2 regions of the Caballeronia sp. GACF4 genome follow, and region 2 is predicted to be linked to the other one. Evidence: predicted binding sites of a transcription regulator. Region 2 holds the regulator's gene; the other holds the start of a gene.
The links. Region 2 encodes LexA, which represses DNA repair genes until DNA is damaged. Its sites were predicted from a motif close to ACTGTATNNNNATACAGT; they were not measured.
Positions count from the first base shown of each region.

Region 1 (7,655 bases), on a different contig from region 2:
GAGCGCGACGAAGCCCGCATGACGCGCCGCGAGCGGCACGCCCGCGCCGACCCAATAGCTCACGCGCACGTTCGCCGCCTGTCCGATGGCAAGCGGCACCATGAAGGCCACCGACGCCACGTTGATCGCGATTTGGTGCGCGGCGAGCGGCGCTTCGCCAAGCAAGCCGACCATGAGGCCGGTGGCGAGAAACAGCGTGGATTCGACGCCATACGTGATGGCGACCGGCCAGCCGATGCCGAAGAGTTCGCCCATGAGCGGCATGCGCGGACGCGCCGCGACGACGAAATGACGATAGCGCGGCCGCAGATGCAACAGCGCGACGAGCGCGAGCGCAATGCCCCAAATGGTGATCGTGGTCGCCGCAGCCGAACCGAGAAACCCTTCGCGCGGCAGGCCCCAGGCGCCGTGAATCAGCCCGTAGTTGAGGAAACCGTTGACGAACACACCGCCGATCGACACCCACAAAAGCCTGCGCGCCGCGCCGATAGCCGGCAGAAACGCGCGCATCAATCCAATGCCGATGAGGCTGCCCGGCGTGCCCCAGCGCAGCACGGCGCAATACTCACCGACATTCCGGGCGAGCGTAGCCGGTTCATGGAACGCGAGGAGAATCGCCTCGGCGTAGCTCAGGAGCACGAACGCGGGCACCGCAAGCAGCACCGACAACACGAGCCCCGTCCAGTAGATGCCCGGCACCTGATGTTCGGCGTTCGCGCCACGCGCATGCGCCACCGATACGCTGACGGACGTAAGCACGCCCTGCAGCAGCGTCACGATCACGAAGAACACGTTCGCGCCCAGGCCGCCGGCAGCGAGCGCATCGGGGCCTAACGAGCCGAGCAGGATGGTGTCGGTGACGCCCATCGCCATTTGCGAGAGTTGCGCGATGGCGAGCGGCGCCGCGAGCCGCGCCGTATCGACGGCATGGCGCGAAAAACTCGGCGGATGCGCCGCCGCGCGCGTGAAATGGGATTGCATGTCTTGAGCGGCCATTCGTGGCGACGGTTTATTCCGGCGCGCGGACTTGGATCTTCTGACCATCGAGCGCGACGACCTGACCCGCGCGAATCTTGCAGGTCTTGCGCATCTCGACTTTGCCGTCGACGCGGACATCGCCCATGGCAACGCGCGCTTTCGCGGAGCCGCCGCTGTCGGCGAGCCCCATCAGCTTGAGCAGGTTATGAAGTTCGACGTAGTCGCCCGTAAGGGTGAATTGAAGCGGTGGCATGACGGGCGCGGAGATTACTCGGGTTGATTCGAGGTGGATTCGAGATGGATTCGGGGCGAAGGCGTCAATGATAAACCAGTAGCCGCCCTCAATAGCTGGGCACGCGCCGTGCTGGTGCATGACGGACTTCGGCGCGCGCTGTCATCGTGTTGAAGGCAGGCACGATGGCAATTGTAGCCAGATGAAACGGTCGGTAACAACGACTCGGTTCGTCGAACTTGGACGCGCATCGCCGAGTCCGATAGTTTGATCGATACAGCTTCGGTCATCTTTCCAATCGACAAAAGTCGTGCGTCATCGCAGTTCATGGCCGCCGACGCTTAAACCAAGAGAGGACCTCGCTCATGATTAAGACTCGAAATCTGATGATCGGCACCGCATTCGCTGCCCTGACCGCCGCTTCGGGCGCTTTCGCCCAAACCACGGACGCCGTGCCGGCACAACCGGCGACACCTGCGCCGCAAAATCTCGTCGCGCCTGCGCCGACCGATCCGCTGGTCCAGCGCCGCAACGCGAACGCCGAGGCGAACGCGGAGTACAAGGCATCGAAGAAGGCTTCGCAGGCCGACCTGAAGGCCGCGAACAAGCAGGCGAAGGCGCAGTACAAGGAGCAGGTGCGTAACGCGAAGATCAATCGCAAGGCGGATAAGGACGCCGCCAAGGATGAGTTGAACGCGACGGAATCCAACACGCCGAAGGACACGGGCTTGCAGCATTGATTTCGATGCGTTGGACGCGCGCCGCAGTGCCGTGGCGCGCGCTTCATGAGGCTTGAGAAAGGGAGGACACACCATGACTCGATCGAAGAATGCAGTGTTGGCCGCCGTGATTGCCGGGACGCTTGCGAGCGTCTCAGTGGTTTCGTTCGCGCAGACGACGAGCGATCAGCAGCCGAGCAGCGCGGACAAGAAGGCATCGAAAAAGCAGGCCGAGGCCAACAAGGACGCGGCCGTCGCTCAGGCCAAGGCCGACAAGAAGAAAACCGAAGCGCAGTCGGAAGCGAACGAAGCGGCTGCGGATGCGAAGCTCAAGAACGCGAAGAAGGCGGATTAGCAGGACGGTTGTTCGGGTAGTGCGAATGGTCCAGTCGGGTGCAACCCGCTGGGCCGTTTTTTTTGCCCAACCAATCGGTGAGCGCAAACCCTTGCGTCTCCAGTCTGTATGGATATACAGTACACGTCACACTTTTTTGCGCCTCTTCCCGTGCTGACGCTCCCTGAAGAAACCGCCACCGCCACCGCCGACGCAGCCGAAGCCCAGGTCGTCGCCTATCTCGCCAAGCTCAACGAGGCGCAGCGCCACGCCGTCGAATTCGGCGCCGATGAACCCAACCGCTGCGGCGGGCCGCTTCTCGTCATCGCGGGCGCGGGGTCTGGCAAGACCAACACGCTGGCGCACCGCGTCGCGCATCTGCTGGTGAAAGGCGCCGACCCGCATCGCATCCTTTTGCTTACTTTCTCGCGCCGCGCCGCCGTCGAGATGACGCGTCGCGTCACGCGCATCGCCATGAACGCGCTGGGCACCAAGGCCGCCATCGCGCAAGGTCTCACGTGGTCAGGCACGTTCCATAGCGTTGGCGCGCGTTTGCTGCGCGATTACGCCGATCTCGTCGGGCTCGCGCCGTCGTTCACCATCAACGACCGCGAAGACTCCGCCGATCTCATGAACCTCGTGCGCCACGAACTCGGGTTATCGTCGAAAGAGAAGCGCTTTCCCGCCAAGTCCACGTGCTTCAGCATTTATTCGCGGGTGGTCAACACGGGCGCCTCGCTTGCCAACGTGCTGGATCAGTCGTATCCGTGGTGCCGCGAGTGGGAGGCGGACTTGAAGCGTCTCTTCGCCGCCTACGTCGCGGCCAAACAGACGCAAAGCGTGCTCGATTACGACGACCTCTTGCTTTACTGGTCGCATCTCGCGGCCGAGCCGACGATCGCCGCCGATCTGTCGAGCCGCTTCGATCACGTGCTCGTCGACGAATATCAGGACACCAACCGCCTTCAGGCCACCATTCTTCTGGCGATGAAACCGGACGGCCGCGGCCTCACCGTCGTCGGCGACGATGCGCAGTCCATCTACTCGTTTCGCGGCGCGACGGTGCGCAATATCCTTGATTTTCCGCGGCACTTCGACCCGCCCGCCGCGACCGTCACGCTCGATCGCAACTATCGTTCGACGCAGCCCATTCTCGAAGCGTCCAACGCGGTGATCGGCATGGCCACCGAGCGCTATACGAAGAACCTCTGGACCGACAAGGCATCGGCGCAAAAACCGCGCGTGGTGAGTGTCGCCGATGAAGCCGATCAGGCGCGCTATATCGTCGAGCAAGTGCTGGAGGCGCGCGAGGGCGGCATGAAGCTCAAGTCGCAGGCCGTGCTGTTTCGCGCGGCGCATCACAGCGCGACGCTCGAAATCGAACTCACGCGCAAGAACATTCCGTTTGTGAAGTTCGGCGGGCTCAAGTTTCTCGACTCCGTGCATGTCAAGGACGTACTCGCCGTATTGCGCTGGGCGGAAAATCCGCGCGATCGTGTCGCCGGCTTTCGCGTGGCGCAATTGCTGCCGGGCGTCGGGCCGGCCATCGCCGGGCGGCTGCTGGACAGCGTGGCGCAAGCCGAACGTTCATCGAATGCGATTGCCGCCTTCCATGCGCCCGCCCGCGCCAGCGAAGACTGGCCGCGTTTCGTCGGCCTGATGGCGAAACTCTGCGGCCGCGAGAGCGGCTGGCCGGCGGAGTTCGAAATGATCCGCCGGTGGTACGAGCCGCATCTCGAACGCAATCACGAAGACGCGGCCATCCGTATTGGCGACGTATTGCAGATGGAGAGCATCGCGTCGACCTATCCCACGCGCGAGCGCTTTCTCACCGAACTCACGCTCGATCCGCCCGATGCGACCAGCGACGAGTCCGGCGTGCCTCTCATCGACGAAGATTATTTGATTCTCTCGACAATCCATTCGGCGAAGGGGCAGGAATGGCGCAATGTTTTCGTGCTGAACGGCGTGGACGGCTGCATTCCATCCGATCTGGGCACGGGTAGCGACGAGGAAATCGACGAAGAGCGGCGGCTGCTTTATGTAGCGATGACGCGCGCGAAGGAAGATCTGCATATCGTCACGCCGCAGCGCTTTTACGTGCACAACCAGACGCATCTGGGCGACCGGCACGTGTGGGCGCAACGCACGCGCTTCATTCCGCAGCATCTGATGCAGAACTTCGAAGCCACCGCGTGGCCGCCGGTTCCGGTCGCCGCCGCGCCGACGGCGGCGGGACTCGCGGCCGCGGCTAAGGCGAAGATCGATATCGCGGCGCGCTTGAAGGGGATGTGGGATTAGCGGTAAGCGGCGCCCGGTCCACGCCTAACGCTGCGCCCGCGAAGTCTTCGGCACGCGCGGCGCCGGCGCAAAGATGCTCCGTAGCCATGCGGCAAACCGCGTGAACCCATCATAAGGTTCATCGACAAACAACTCCGGCCGCAGCGAGCGAATGTATTCGAGTACCTGCTGCGCTTCCTGCTTCTGAATCGACCCATAAAAAATGCCGAGCCGCAGCAGACAGCGCAATTCACCGAGCTTCTCGCGCGCATTCGAGCCAACGCTGTTTTCCACCGCGATCTTCGTCTCATAGGTGCGCTGACGCAGCGAATCGGCGAGGCGCCATGCGGGCGTCTGCATCTTCTCCTCGACTTCGCGGATATCCATCGCGGCTGACTTGATCTGCGAGGCGAGCACATCGACTTGCGAAGCATCGCCCTTCGCCTCGGTGACGATGGCCGTCGCCCATTCGCGCGATGCCTTCACGAGATCCTCGGCGTTCCAGTCCGAGCGGATCGCGAACGCGAAACCGTGTTCGGCCGCCTGTCGGATCAAAATCTCGACGACATCCGGAAATTCCTTGTCGAGCGCGCGCTTGGCCCACGCGTACTGGCCTTGCGACAGCATGCGCTGCACCGCCTGCTCGGTCAGCGGCGTCGGATTGTCGAGCAGCTTGGCGCGCAGAAAGTCCTCGAACGTCGGCGTGACGAACTGCGGGTCGAGCTTGAGCGACAGGCGCATGAACGCCTCATAGTCGCGATGCAATGAAGCGATGGTCTCGTCGCGAAACGATAGGGTTATTTGACGCATGTTGGTTCCCGGTTCCGCGCTCGGATGGCCCGATGGCGGGAAATGCCTTTGGCGTCCGCTTCGACGGCGGAGTCCATTCGTTTCTGATAACGGCGTTACAGCCGGGAACTTGAGGGTGTTCTGAAAGCCGTTGCGCGAAGAAGCCTTTAACGCAAGACGACGAACTGCCAAACGAAGAAAACCGCGAGCGACACCCCGATGGTAAGTAAGGGCCGCCTGGTCCACGCGCACACGGCCACCGCAACCACGGCGGCCACGAGTTGCGGGTTGCGCCACGTGATTTCCGCGCCGTTGCCATGCGGCGAGACGGTCATCGGCACGATGATCGCGGTCAGCACCGTCACCGGCACGAAGCCGAGCGCCGTGCGCACGATGGGCGGAAACGGCAACCGCTCGCCCAGCACGAAGACGGCCGCGCGGATCAGATACGTGACGAGCGCCATGCCGAGAATCAGCAGCACATAGTTCGATGTGGTCATCGTGCGCGCTCCTTGCGGTTATCGCCGTTCGATTCACGCTCGCGTCGTTCCATCAGCGTGATCGCCATGCCGACTCCGATTCCCACCAGCACCGCCGCAAGCAAGCCGAGCTTGTATGGCCAGTCCTGCCACGCGAACGACAGCACGCCCGATGCCATCGCCGCCGCGACAAAGCGCACGGCCACCAGTTGCGGCACGATGATGGCGATGAACGTCGCGACCATCGCGAAGTCCAGCCCGAGCGACTTGAGCCCTGGGAATGCGGCGCCGAAGAGCAAGCCGACGAGCGTCCACAGTTGCCAGTTCAGATACATCGAGAGGCCGGAGCCGAAGAAGTAGTGCGGGCCGATTTCGCCCGGCGCGCGCTTCTGGTAATGCGCATAAGCGACGGCGAACACTTCGTCGGTGAGCAGACCCGACAGCGTCCAGCGCCAGCGCGCGGGCAGATGCGCGACATAAGGCGCGAGCGTCGCCGAATAAAGGACGTGCCGCAAGTTGATGACGAAGGTCGTCGCCCAGATCACGATGAAGCTCGCGTGTCCCGCGATCATGCCGATGGCGATGAACTGCGCCGAGCCCGCGAACACCGCGAGCGACATCAACTGGCCGTGCCAGAGCGTGAGCGGGCTCGCCGTGACGAGCGTGCCGAAGATGACGCCGAAGGGCGCGGCGCCGACCATCATTGGAATGGTGTCGCGCGCGCCGGCGGCGAATTCCCGCAGCGCGGGGGTGGATACTGCTTTCAAATCGTGCCTCCGTTATAAGCCAATACGAGCGCTTGGGCAGTCATATCGGTCGCCGGGAGGATAAGGCATGCAGTACGCATCGGGCTTGTACGATCGTGCGGCGCTCGTGGCTCGCGTGACGGTTTCAACCAGCCTGCCGGCAAGTCGTACAGTTTACAACTTCATTGTGAGCGCGGCGGGGCGCGCGCATCGCTTCACTTCCTTCACTTCACGGGAATGGTCGTGCCTTCGGGAACCGGCACCGCCGTCACGCTGTTCTTCGGGCTGCCGGTCGCAATGCGGTCGCTGTAGGTCAAGTAGACGAGCGTATTGCGTTTGGCGTCGACCACGCGCACCACGTGCAGCGTCTTGAAGATGAACGACATGCGGTCGGAGAAGACATCGGTCTTCTGCTTGAGCGGCTGAGTGAATTTGATCGGCCCGACCTGACGGCAGGCGATAGACGATTCCGTCGGATCTTCCGCGATGCCGAGCGTGCCTTTCACGCCGCCCGTGCGCGCCCGCGACACGTAGCAGGTGACGCCCGCGACGAGCGGATCGTCATAGGCTTCGACGGTCACGCGGTCGGAACCGGTGAAACGGAAGTTGGTGTTGACGCTCGCGATTTCCTCGGCCTGCGCTGTTGCCGCGCCGAACAAGGTAACGAGCGCCGCAGCGGTAGCGGTGAGGAGAGTGCGGTTCATCGTGATCCTTCGGAAAAAGAGAAAGGGCGTCGTATTGTATCGACGCCCTTGCTGTTTTCCCGCAAGCATTCGGCCAATCGGCGATTCAATGGAAGATCAAATACAGGATCACCAGAACCACGACCGGCACACCGAGCAGCCATCCGAGTAGGTAAGGCATGTCGTCCTCCTTCGCGTGTTGTTTTTGACGATTCCAGTATCGCGAGGAAGCGCGCGCGGCGTTAGCCGTGTGTGTCCTAAATACGTGTAGGCGCAGTCCTATGCTCTCTTACCGGCACGTTACGATTGGTCATTCCATCACGCGAATCCTGCGCGCCGGCTGATCCCGATACAGCGTGCGCACGTAATCGAGATGCGCTCCGGCGCATTCGCGGGCGCGGGCGGGGTCGCGGGC
Region 1 is NZ_JALQDW010000007.1:316,602-324,256, reverse strand. It holds gene NCR40_RS09710 (MATE family efflux transporter) at 1-981, opposite strand, end outside; gene NCR40_RS09705 (RNA-binding S4 domain-containing protein) at 1,010-1,231, opposite strand; gene NCR40_RS09700 (hypothetical protein) at 1,576-1,950, shown strand; gene NCR40_RS09695 (hypothetical protein) at 2,024-2,284, shown strand; gene NCR40_RS09690 (ATP-dependent helicase) at 2,435-4,564, shown strand; gene NCR40_RS09685 (DUF4088 family protein) at 4,589-5,353, opposite strand; gene NCR40_RS09680 (AzlD domain-containing protein) at 5,500-5,832, opposite strand; gene NCR40_RS09675 (AzlC family ABC transporter permease) at 5,829-6,515, opposite strand; gene NCR40_RS09670 (CreA family protein) at 6,782-7,261, opposite strand; gene NCR40_RS09665 (FadR/GntR family transcriptional regulator) at 7,551-7,655, opposite strand, start outside.
Region 1: NCR40_RS09690 (ATP-dependent helicase) is a predicted target of LexA. The motif match lies at 2,388-2,405, and genes of this name have one in related genera.

Region 2 (7,655 bases):
CGCGAGAACGGCGAGGCGCGGCAAGGTATCGAGAGAAGTGTTCATGCCGGCGATTGTAAATCAGCCGGGATGAACCTGAACTCGCTCAAGCCGCTTCGCGCAGTTGCGCCGCGATCTGCGCTTCGTCGAGTTGCGGCGCGAACATCTCGATCAGCCGGTAAGCGTAAGCCCGCAAGAACGCGCCCTTGCGCAAGCCGACGCGCGTCGTGCTCGCCTCGAACAGATGCTGCGTATCGAGCGCGACGAGTTCGCTGTCGCGCTTCGGGTCATACGCCATCGCCGCGACGATGCCGATACCCATGCCAAGCTCGACATACGTCTTGATCACGTCGGCATCGATGGCGGTGAGGACGATATCGGGAATGGCACCCGCGCTCGCGAAGGCCTGGTCGATATGCGAGCGTCCCGTGAAATCCTGATCGTAAGTAACGACCGGATACTCGGCGATCTGTTCCAGCGTGATGTTCTCGAGTCCGACGAGCGGATGGCCCTTCGGCACGACGACCGTGTGATGCCACGAGTAGCACGGGAACGTGACGATGTCGGGATAGCGGTCGAGCGCTTCCGTCGAGATGCCGATATCCGCTTCGCCATTGATGATCATCTGCGCGATTTGCTGCGGACTACCCTGACGCAGCGCGAGATGCACCTTCGGGAACACTTCCGTGAACTGGCGGATCACCTTCGGCAGCGCGTAACGCGCTTGCGTGTGCGTCGTCGCCACGACGAGATGGCCGTTGTCCTGATCCGCGAACTGGCGCGCGACGCGGCGCAGGTTTTCAGCGTCGAGCAACATGCGCTCGATCAGCTGATGCACCTGTTTGCCAGGCTCGGTGAGGCCGGTCAGACGCTTGCCGCGTCGGATGAAGATATCGACGCCGAGTTCGTCCTCGAGGTCCTTGATCTGCTTCGACACGCCCGATTGCGACGTATAGAGCACGTTTGCGACCTCGGTCAGATTCATGTTCTGACGCACTGCTTCGCGCACGAAACGCAATTGCTGGAAGTTCATTTCAGCCTCTCTTTATGCCGTTGCTTTTGTTTGTTGTGCCCCGTTCGCATCGCCTGCCGGGAAGACGCGCAACGCGCGCGGCACGGCGGTCGCGCCGTCGCCTACGTCGAGTCGCAGCGTGCGCCACGACTCGCGGTCGAGTTCCGCTTCGAGAATGCGCCCCGAGTCGCCTTCGAGTTCCACGCGCACCGAGCCGCCGAGCGTCACCACGCGCCGCACGCCGACCACGATGCCGTCGCGATGCGTGCCATCGACGGGATAGATCGCCAGATCGTGCGGACGCACGTAGGCCAGCGCGCGGCCGCTGAAATGCGCGGGCACGGCAATGGCCTGCGTGGCGCCATCGGCGACGAAGCCGTTGGCATCGACATGACCTTGCAGGCGATTGGCCGCACCGAGGAACTCGTAGACGAACGAGGTCTGCGGATGGTCATACACGTCTTGCGGGCTGCCCACCTGCTCCACGCGCCCGTGATTCATCACGACGATGCGGTCCGCCACTTCGAGCGCCTCTTCCTGGTCGTGCGTGACGAAGAGCGTCGAGATATGCAGATCGTCGTGCAGACGGCGCAGCCAGCTACGCAATTCCTTGCGCACCTTGGCGTCGAGCGCGCCGAAAGGTTCGTCGAGCAGCAGCACTTTAGGTTCGACGGCAAGCGCTCGCGCCAACGCGATACGTTGACGCTGACCGCCCGACAGTTCGGACGGAAAGCGCTCCGCGAGCCAGTCGAGTTGCACGAGCTTCAACAATTCATGCACCTTCTCGCGGATGACGGCCTCCGTTGGCCGCTCGCGGCGCGGCTTCACGCGCAAGCCGAAGGCGACGTTCTCGAACACGGTCATGTGGCGGAACAGCGCGTAATGCTGGAACACGAAGCCGACTTGCCGCTCACGCGCGCCCACTTCGGCAACGTCCTCGCCGTTGAGCACGACCTGACCGGCATCGGCATATTCGAGGCCGGCGATCACGCGCAAGAGCGTGGTCTTGCCGCAGCCGGAAGGTCCGAGCAGCGCGACGAGTTCGCCCGACGGAAAATCCAGCGTGACGTTGTCGAGCGCGGTGAAGGTGCCGAAGCGCTTCTGCAGATTGCGAACGATGATGCTCATGATTGATCCACGCCTTCCATTTATACGGTTGCCTTCACGTCGCTCAGCGTGGCCGTCATGCGGCGCTCCGCGAGCAGCTTCAGCCCGAGCGTGACGAGCGCGAGCAATGCAAGCAGCGACGCCACCGCGAAGGCGGCCGAGAAGTTGTATTCGTTGTAGAGAATCTCGACGTGCAGCGGCATGGTGTCGGTCTGGCCGCGAATGTGGCCCGAGACCACCGAGACCGCGCCGAACTCGCCCATCGCGCGCGCGTTACAGAGAATCACGCCGTAGAGCAGGCCCCACTTCACGTTGGGCAAGGTCACGCGCCGGAAGATCTGCCAGCCCGACGCGCCGAGCACGTGCGCGGCCTCTTCCTCGTCGTTGCCTTGCGCCTGCATCAACGGAATCAGTTCGCGCGCGACGAACGGGAACGTCACGAAGATGGTCGCGAGCACGATTCCCGGCACCGCGAAGATGATCTGCACATCGTGCGAAATCAGCCACGGTCCGAACCAGCCCTGCGCGCCGAACATGAGCACGTAGATGAGGCCGGAGATCACGGGCGACACCGAGAACGGCAAGTCGATGAGCGTCGTCAGAAGCGCCTTGCCGCGAAACTCGAACTTGGCGATGGCCCACGATGCCGCGAGCCCGAACACCACGTTGAGCGGCACGGCAATCGCGGCGGTCAAGAGCGTGAGCTTGATGGCCGACCACGCGTCCGGGTCCTTGAGCGAATCGAAGTAATAGTCGATGCCCTTCGCGAAGGCCTGCACGAACACGGCGACGAGCGGCACGACCAGAAACAGCGCGAGAAACACGAGCGCGATACCCGTGAGTATCCAGCGCACGGCGCGCGGTTCGGTGACGGGATTGAGCCGGTTGGTCTCGCCGCGCGCGGCGGTGTTCACTGGAAGCGCCTTGCTGTTTGGCGTGCTCATGCGTGACCTCCGCCCGGAGTTCCGGCATGCAGCGAGGGCCCCGCGGCCACCACGGGCGCCGCGCCCGTCTTGCTCGTGCGGCGTTGCAGGAACCATTGCAGCGTGTTGATGAGGAGCAGCATGAGAAAGGACACGCACAGCATCACGACGGCGATGGCCGTCGCGCCGGCATAGTCGTACTGTTCGAGCTTGGTGATGATGAGCAGCGACGTGATCTCCGATTTCATCGGTACATTGCCCGCGATGAAGATGACCGAACCGTATTCGCCGAGCGCGCGCGCGAACGCAAGCGCGAAACCGGTCAGAAGCGCGGGAAAGAGCGCCGGCAACACGACGCGGCGAAACGTCAGCCAGCGCGTGGCGCCGAGACATGCGGCGGCTTCTTCCTGCTCGCGCTCGAAGTCTTCGAGCACCGGCTGCACCGTGCGCACGACGAACGGCAAGCCGATGAACGTCAGCGCCACGAGCACGCCGAGCGGCGTGAACGCCACCTTGATGCCGAGCGGCGCGAGATACTGCCCGATCCAGCCGTTGCTCGCGTACACGGCGGCAAGCGAAATGCCGGCGACGGAGGTCGGCAGCGCAAACGGCAGATCGACGATGGCATCGACGACACGCTTGAACGGGAACGTGTAGCGCACGAGCACCCATGCGACCAGGAAGCCGAAGATCGCGTTGATGACCGCCCCGCCGAGCGCCGCCGTGAAAGTGAGCCGATACGACGCCAGCACACGCGGCCCGGTGACGGCGCGAACGAACTGCGCCCAGTCGAGCGTCGCGGTCTTGGCGAAGGTCGCCGCAAGCGGAATCAGCACCACGAGGCTCAGGTAAGCCACCGTGATGCCGATCGTCAGCCCGAAGCCGGGTAACGCACTCGGCTTTCGGAAAGTGAACGTTGTCATCTTTGCTTCATCCTTGATCGTCCTGCCTTCGGCGCCGGGGGATAAGCGCACTGTTTTTTTGTCTCGTCATGCGCGGCCGTCTTTGCGGCCGCTTTCATTGCGACTCGAGCGCCTCGCGGCGCCCGGTCTCTTGCCTGCTTACTGCGGCTGATAAATCGAATCGAACACGCCGCCGTCCGCGAAGTGCGTCTTCTGCGCTTTGGTCCAGCCACCGAAGGTGTCGTCGATGGTGTAGAGCTTGAGCTTGGGGAACTGCTTGGTCAGCTCGGCGGGCACCTTGTCCGAACGCGGACGATAGAAATTGCGCGCCGCGATCTGCTGGCCTTCGTCGCTATACAGATACTTCAGATACGCTTCGGCCAGCTTGCGCGTGCCGTGCTTGTCGACGACCTTGTCCACCACCGCCACCGGCGGCTCGGCCAGAATGCTCACCGAAGGAACCACGATCTGAAACTTCTCCGGACCGAATTCCTTGAGTGACAGGAACGCCTCGTTTTCCCATGCGATCAGCACGTCCCCCTGACCGCGCTGCACGAAGCTGGTGGTCGCGCCGCGTGCGCCGGAATCGAGCACGCCTGCGTTCTTGTAGAGCTTGGTCACGAACTCCTTCGCGGTCTCTTCGTTGCCGCCGGGCTTGTGTTGCGCATACGCCCACGCCGCCAGATAGTTCCAGCGCGCGCCGCCCGAGGTCTTCGGGTTCGGCGTGACGATCGACACGCCCGGCTTGGTGAGATCGTCCCAGTCCTTGATGCCCTTCGGGTTGCCCTTGCGCACTAGAAACACAATGGTCGACGTGTACGGCGATGCATTGTCCGGCAGACGCTTTTGCCAGTCCGTGCCGACGATGCCCTTGGAGGCGAGCGCGTCGATGTCGTAAGCAAGCGCAAGCGTCACGACGTCTGCCTGAAGCCCGTCTAGAACCGCGCGCGCCTGGCCGCCGGAACCGCCATGAGATTGCTTGAAGGTGACCGTTTCGCCGGTGTCCGCCTTCCACTTCTTCGCAAAGGCCTGGTTGAAGTCCTGATACAACTCGCGCGTCGGATCGTACGAGACGTTCAGAAACGACGTGTCCGCGTGCGCGGTCGCCGAGATTCCGAAACTCGCCGCCGTGATCGCCAGCGCGGCAAAGAGTTGTTTCGCGCCGCCCTTCAATCCAGCCCTGATGCTATGCATTCCCCGTTCTCCGTCTTATCGAATTGACGGAATCAGTCTAAAGGCGAGCTTATATGATTAGAAATAATTGTTTCTCACTTTTTTAGATGCAAAAGTGCTAAAGCAAGGTTTTTCGCAGTCCGAGCGACAAATAGCGACTGTTTGAGCGCGTTGCAGCCTTGTCAGTAAAGGATCTGGCGACGAACTTCAAGTAAAGCTTGAAAAGCTCGAAATACTGTATAAAAATACAGTCATCTGTCCATCCATACAGTGCGCCGAGGCTCCAGCAAGTGACCAAACCCTCAAAACTTACCGCGCGACAGCAGCAAGTGTTCGAGCTCATCCAGCGAGCCATCGACCGCACGGGCTTTCCGCCCACGCGTGCCGAAATTGCTGCCGAGCTTGGCTTCAGCTCCGCGAACTCCGCCGAGGAACATCTGCGGGCACTGGCGCGCAAGGGCGTGATCGAACTCGCGGCGGGTTCGTCGCGTGGCATCCGCCTGTTGGGAGGCTCCGCGCGCATCGACCGTTCGGACGATCTTCCGCATCAGTTCACCTTGCCGCATCAGAGCATCATGCAGTTGTCGCTTCCGCTGGTCGGGCGCGTTGCGGCGGGCAGCCCCATCCTTGCGCAGGAGCATATTTCGCAACACTACGCGTGCGACCCTGCGTTCTTTTCGGGCAAGCCCGACTATTTGCTGAAGGTGCGCGGCTTGTCCATGCGCGACGCGGGCATTCTCGACGGCGACCTGCTTGCCGTACAGAAGCGCAATGAAGCGAAAGACGGGCAGATCGTGGTCGCGCGTATTGGCGACGACGTCACGGTGAAGCGCTGGAAGCGCCGGCCAGATGGCGTGGAATTGGTCGCGGAGAATCCCGACTACGAAAACATCTTCGTGCGCTCCGGCAGCGGCGACTTCGCGCTGGAAGGAATCGCGGTCGGGCTCATCCGCTCCGGCGAGTTCTAACGTACGACTCGAGCGCGCGGCGCGTCAACACCGCCGCCCGCTTCGCCTCCTCGCCCTCGCGCGACGCGGCACGTTTCAAAAATTACAAGCATGACGGCCACCGCTCGCGGCGTGCCGCGGTGCGTCCTATCGTCTGTCGTCTGTCGTCCGCCGTCTGGAGAGTCATCATGGAACGTTTCGCCCGTTTGCTGCCCTTTCGTCAGTTTGGCCGTCTGCGTCATTTGCGCTCGCTGATCTCATGCGCCGTGGCGCGGCCTGAAGCGGCGCCCGATCTCTTCGACGAGATGCCCGCGTTGCCGTCGCGTCAACCCGCCTTCGCCCGTGTGTCGCTCAATAGCGCGGTGCATGCGGAATCGGAACAGCGCGCGCCGGTGCGGGTGTATCGCAGTGAGTCGCGGGTAATCATGGTCGGCAATATCGGCGAGGTGTCGCGCATGATCGACCGGTGTATCGACGAGGAACGCGCCGGCGTTAGCAGCGGCATTCTGGCCTGAGCGCGGTAGAGCGTTTGCCGAGTGAATTTGAGTTATGTGTAATGCAGGCAGTCCGCAATCTATCGGCTGCAAGGAATGAAGCTCGGGATATATCCGGCGTGAACATGGTCAATCGTTCTTTCATGTCACCCATGTCACGCCGGGGGTCGTTCCTTCGCATGTCCCGCACTACGCGTTATTTCGTCGCCACGCTCGTTATTCTCTTCATCGTTGCAGGGTTAAGCCTTGTCTATGCGTCGCCCTATATCGCGCTGAACCGCGTCAAGCACGCGGCCGATGCGCGCGATGCACAGACCGTCAACGAATACGTCGACTTCCCCGCGCTGCGTGAAAGCCTCAAAGAGCAAGTCGGCGCACTGCTGACGCGGCGCGTCGATATCCAGAAGAGCGGCAATCCGCTCGCGATCATCGGTGCAATGATCGGCGCGGCGCTCGTAGGGCCGCTGGTGGATTCCTACGCTACGCCCGAAGGCGTCGCCGCGATTTTGAATGGCATTCCGCCGCGCGGAGATCCAGGCGAGCATCCACCCGCTATCGTGCCACCGGTTCGAGACGGTCAGGCGGCGGCGAGTTCACCGCCTTCCGAAGCGGCATCGAGCATGGTTGCGACTCAAGAACCGCCGCGACAACCACCGCAGACCACGGCCGGATATCGCAGCTTCGATACGTTCGTGGTGACCTACCAGCACGGTGCCGGCGATGCGCGGTACTCCGCGATCTTTCATCGGTACGGGTTGATAACGTGGAGGCTGGTCGCGGTTGATTTGAACGGGTGAGTTCGTTGTTGGACAACCTTTAAAGTGCCGGTAAGCGCTTCATGGATTTCTTGCGGCGTTAAGCGTGCGCTGCCGTCATTCAAGGCTACGGCAACTGGCGCTGATAGCGCAAAACAGCACTGGCCCGACGCAGGCCAGCCTCATCGCGCAAACCTATCCTCAAACACTTACTTCGGCCCGGTCCGGCTTCGCCGCATAAGCCGCCTCATCTTCCGCTTCGGCCGACTCACCTGCCTGACAAACCGCAACCAATATGCTGCATGACACGCGATCGAGCAGCGGTGTGTTGCCCGCGCCCATCCACCAGCGCGCGAGACCGCT
Region 2 is NZ_JALQDW010000005.1:131,702-139,356, forward strand. It holds gene NCR40_RS06740 (asparaginase) at 1-45, opposite strand, end outside; gene NCR40_RS06745 (CysB family HTH-type transcriptional regulator) at 86-1,012, opposite strand; gene NCR40_RS06750 (sulfate/molybdate ABC transporter ATP-binding protein) at 1,025-2,119, opposite strand; gene cysW (sulfate ABC transporter permease subunit CysW) at 2,140-3,042, opposite strand; gene cysT (sulfate ABC transporter permease subunit CysT) at 3,039-3,944, opposite strand; gene NCR40_RS06765 (sulfate ABC transporter substrate-binding protein) at 4,083-5,117, opposite strand; gene lexA (transcriptional repressor LexA) at 5,387-6,064, shown strand; gene NCR40_RS06775 (hypothetical protein) at 6,232-6,558, shown strand; gene NCR40_RS06780 (DUF2939 domain-containing protein) at 6,717-7,334, shown strand; gene NCR40_RS06785 (universal stress protein) at 7,494-7,655, opposite strand, start outside.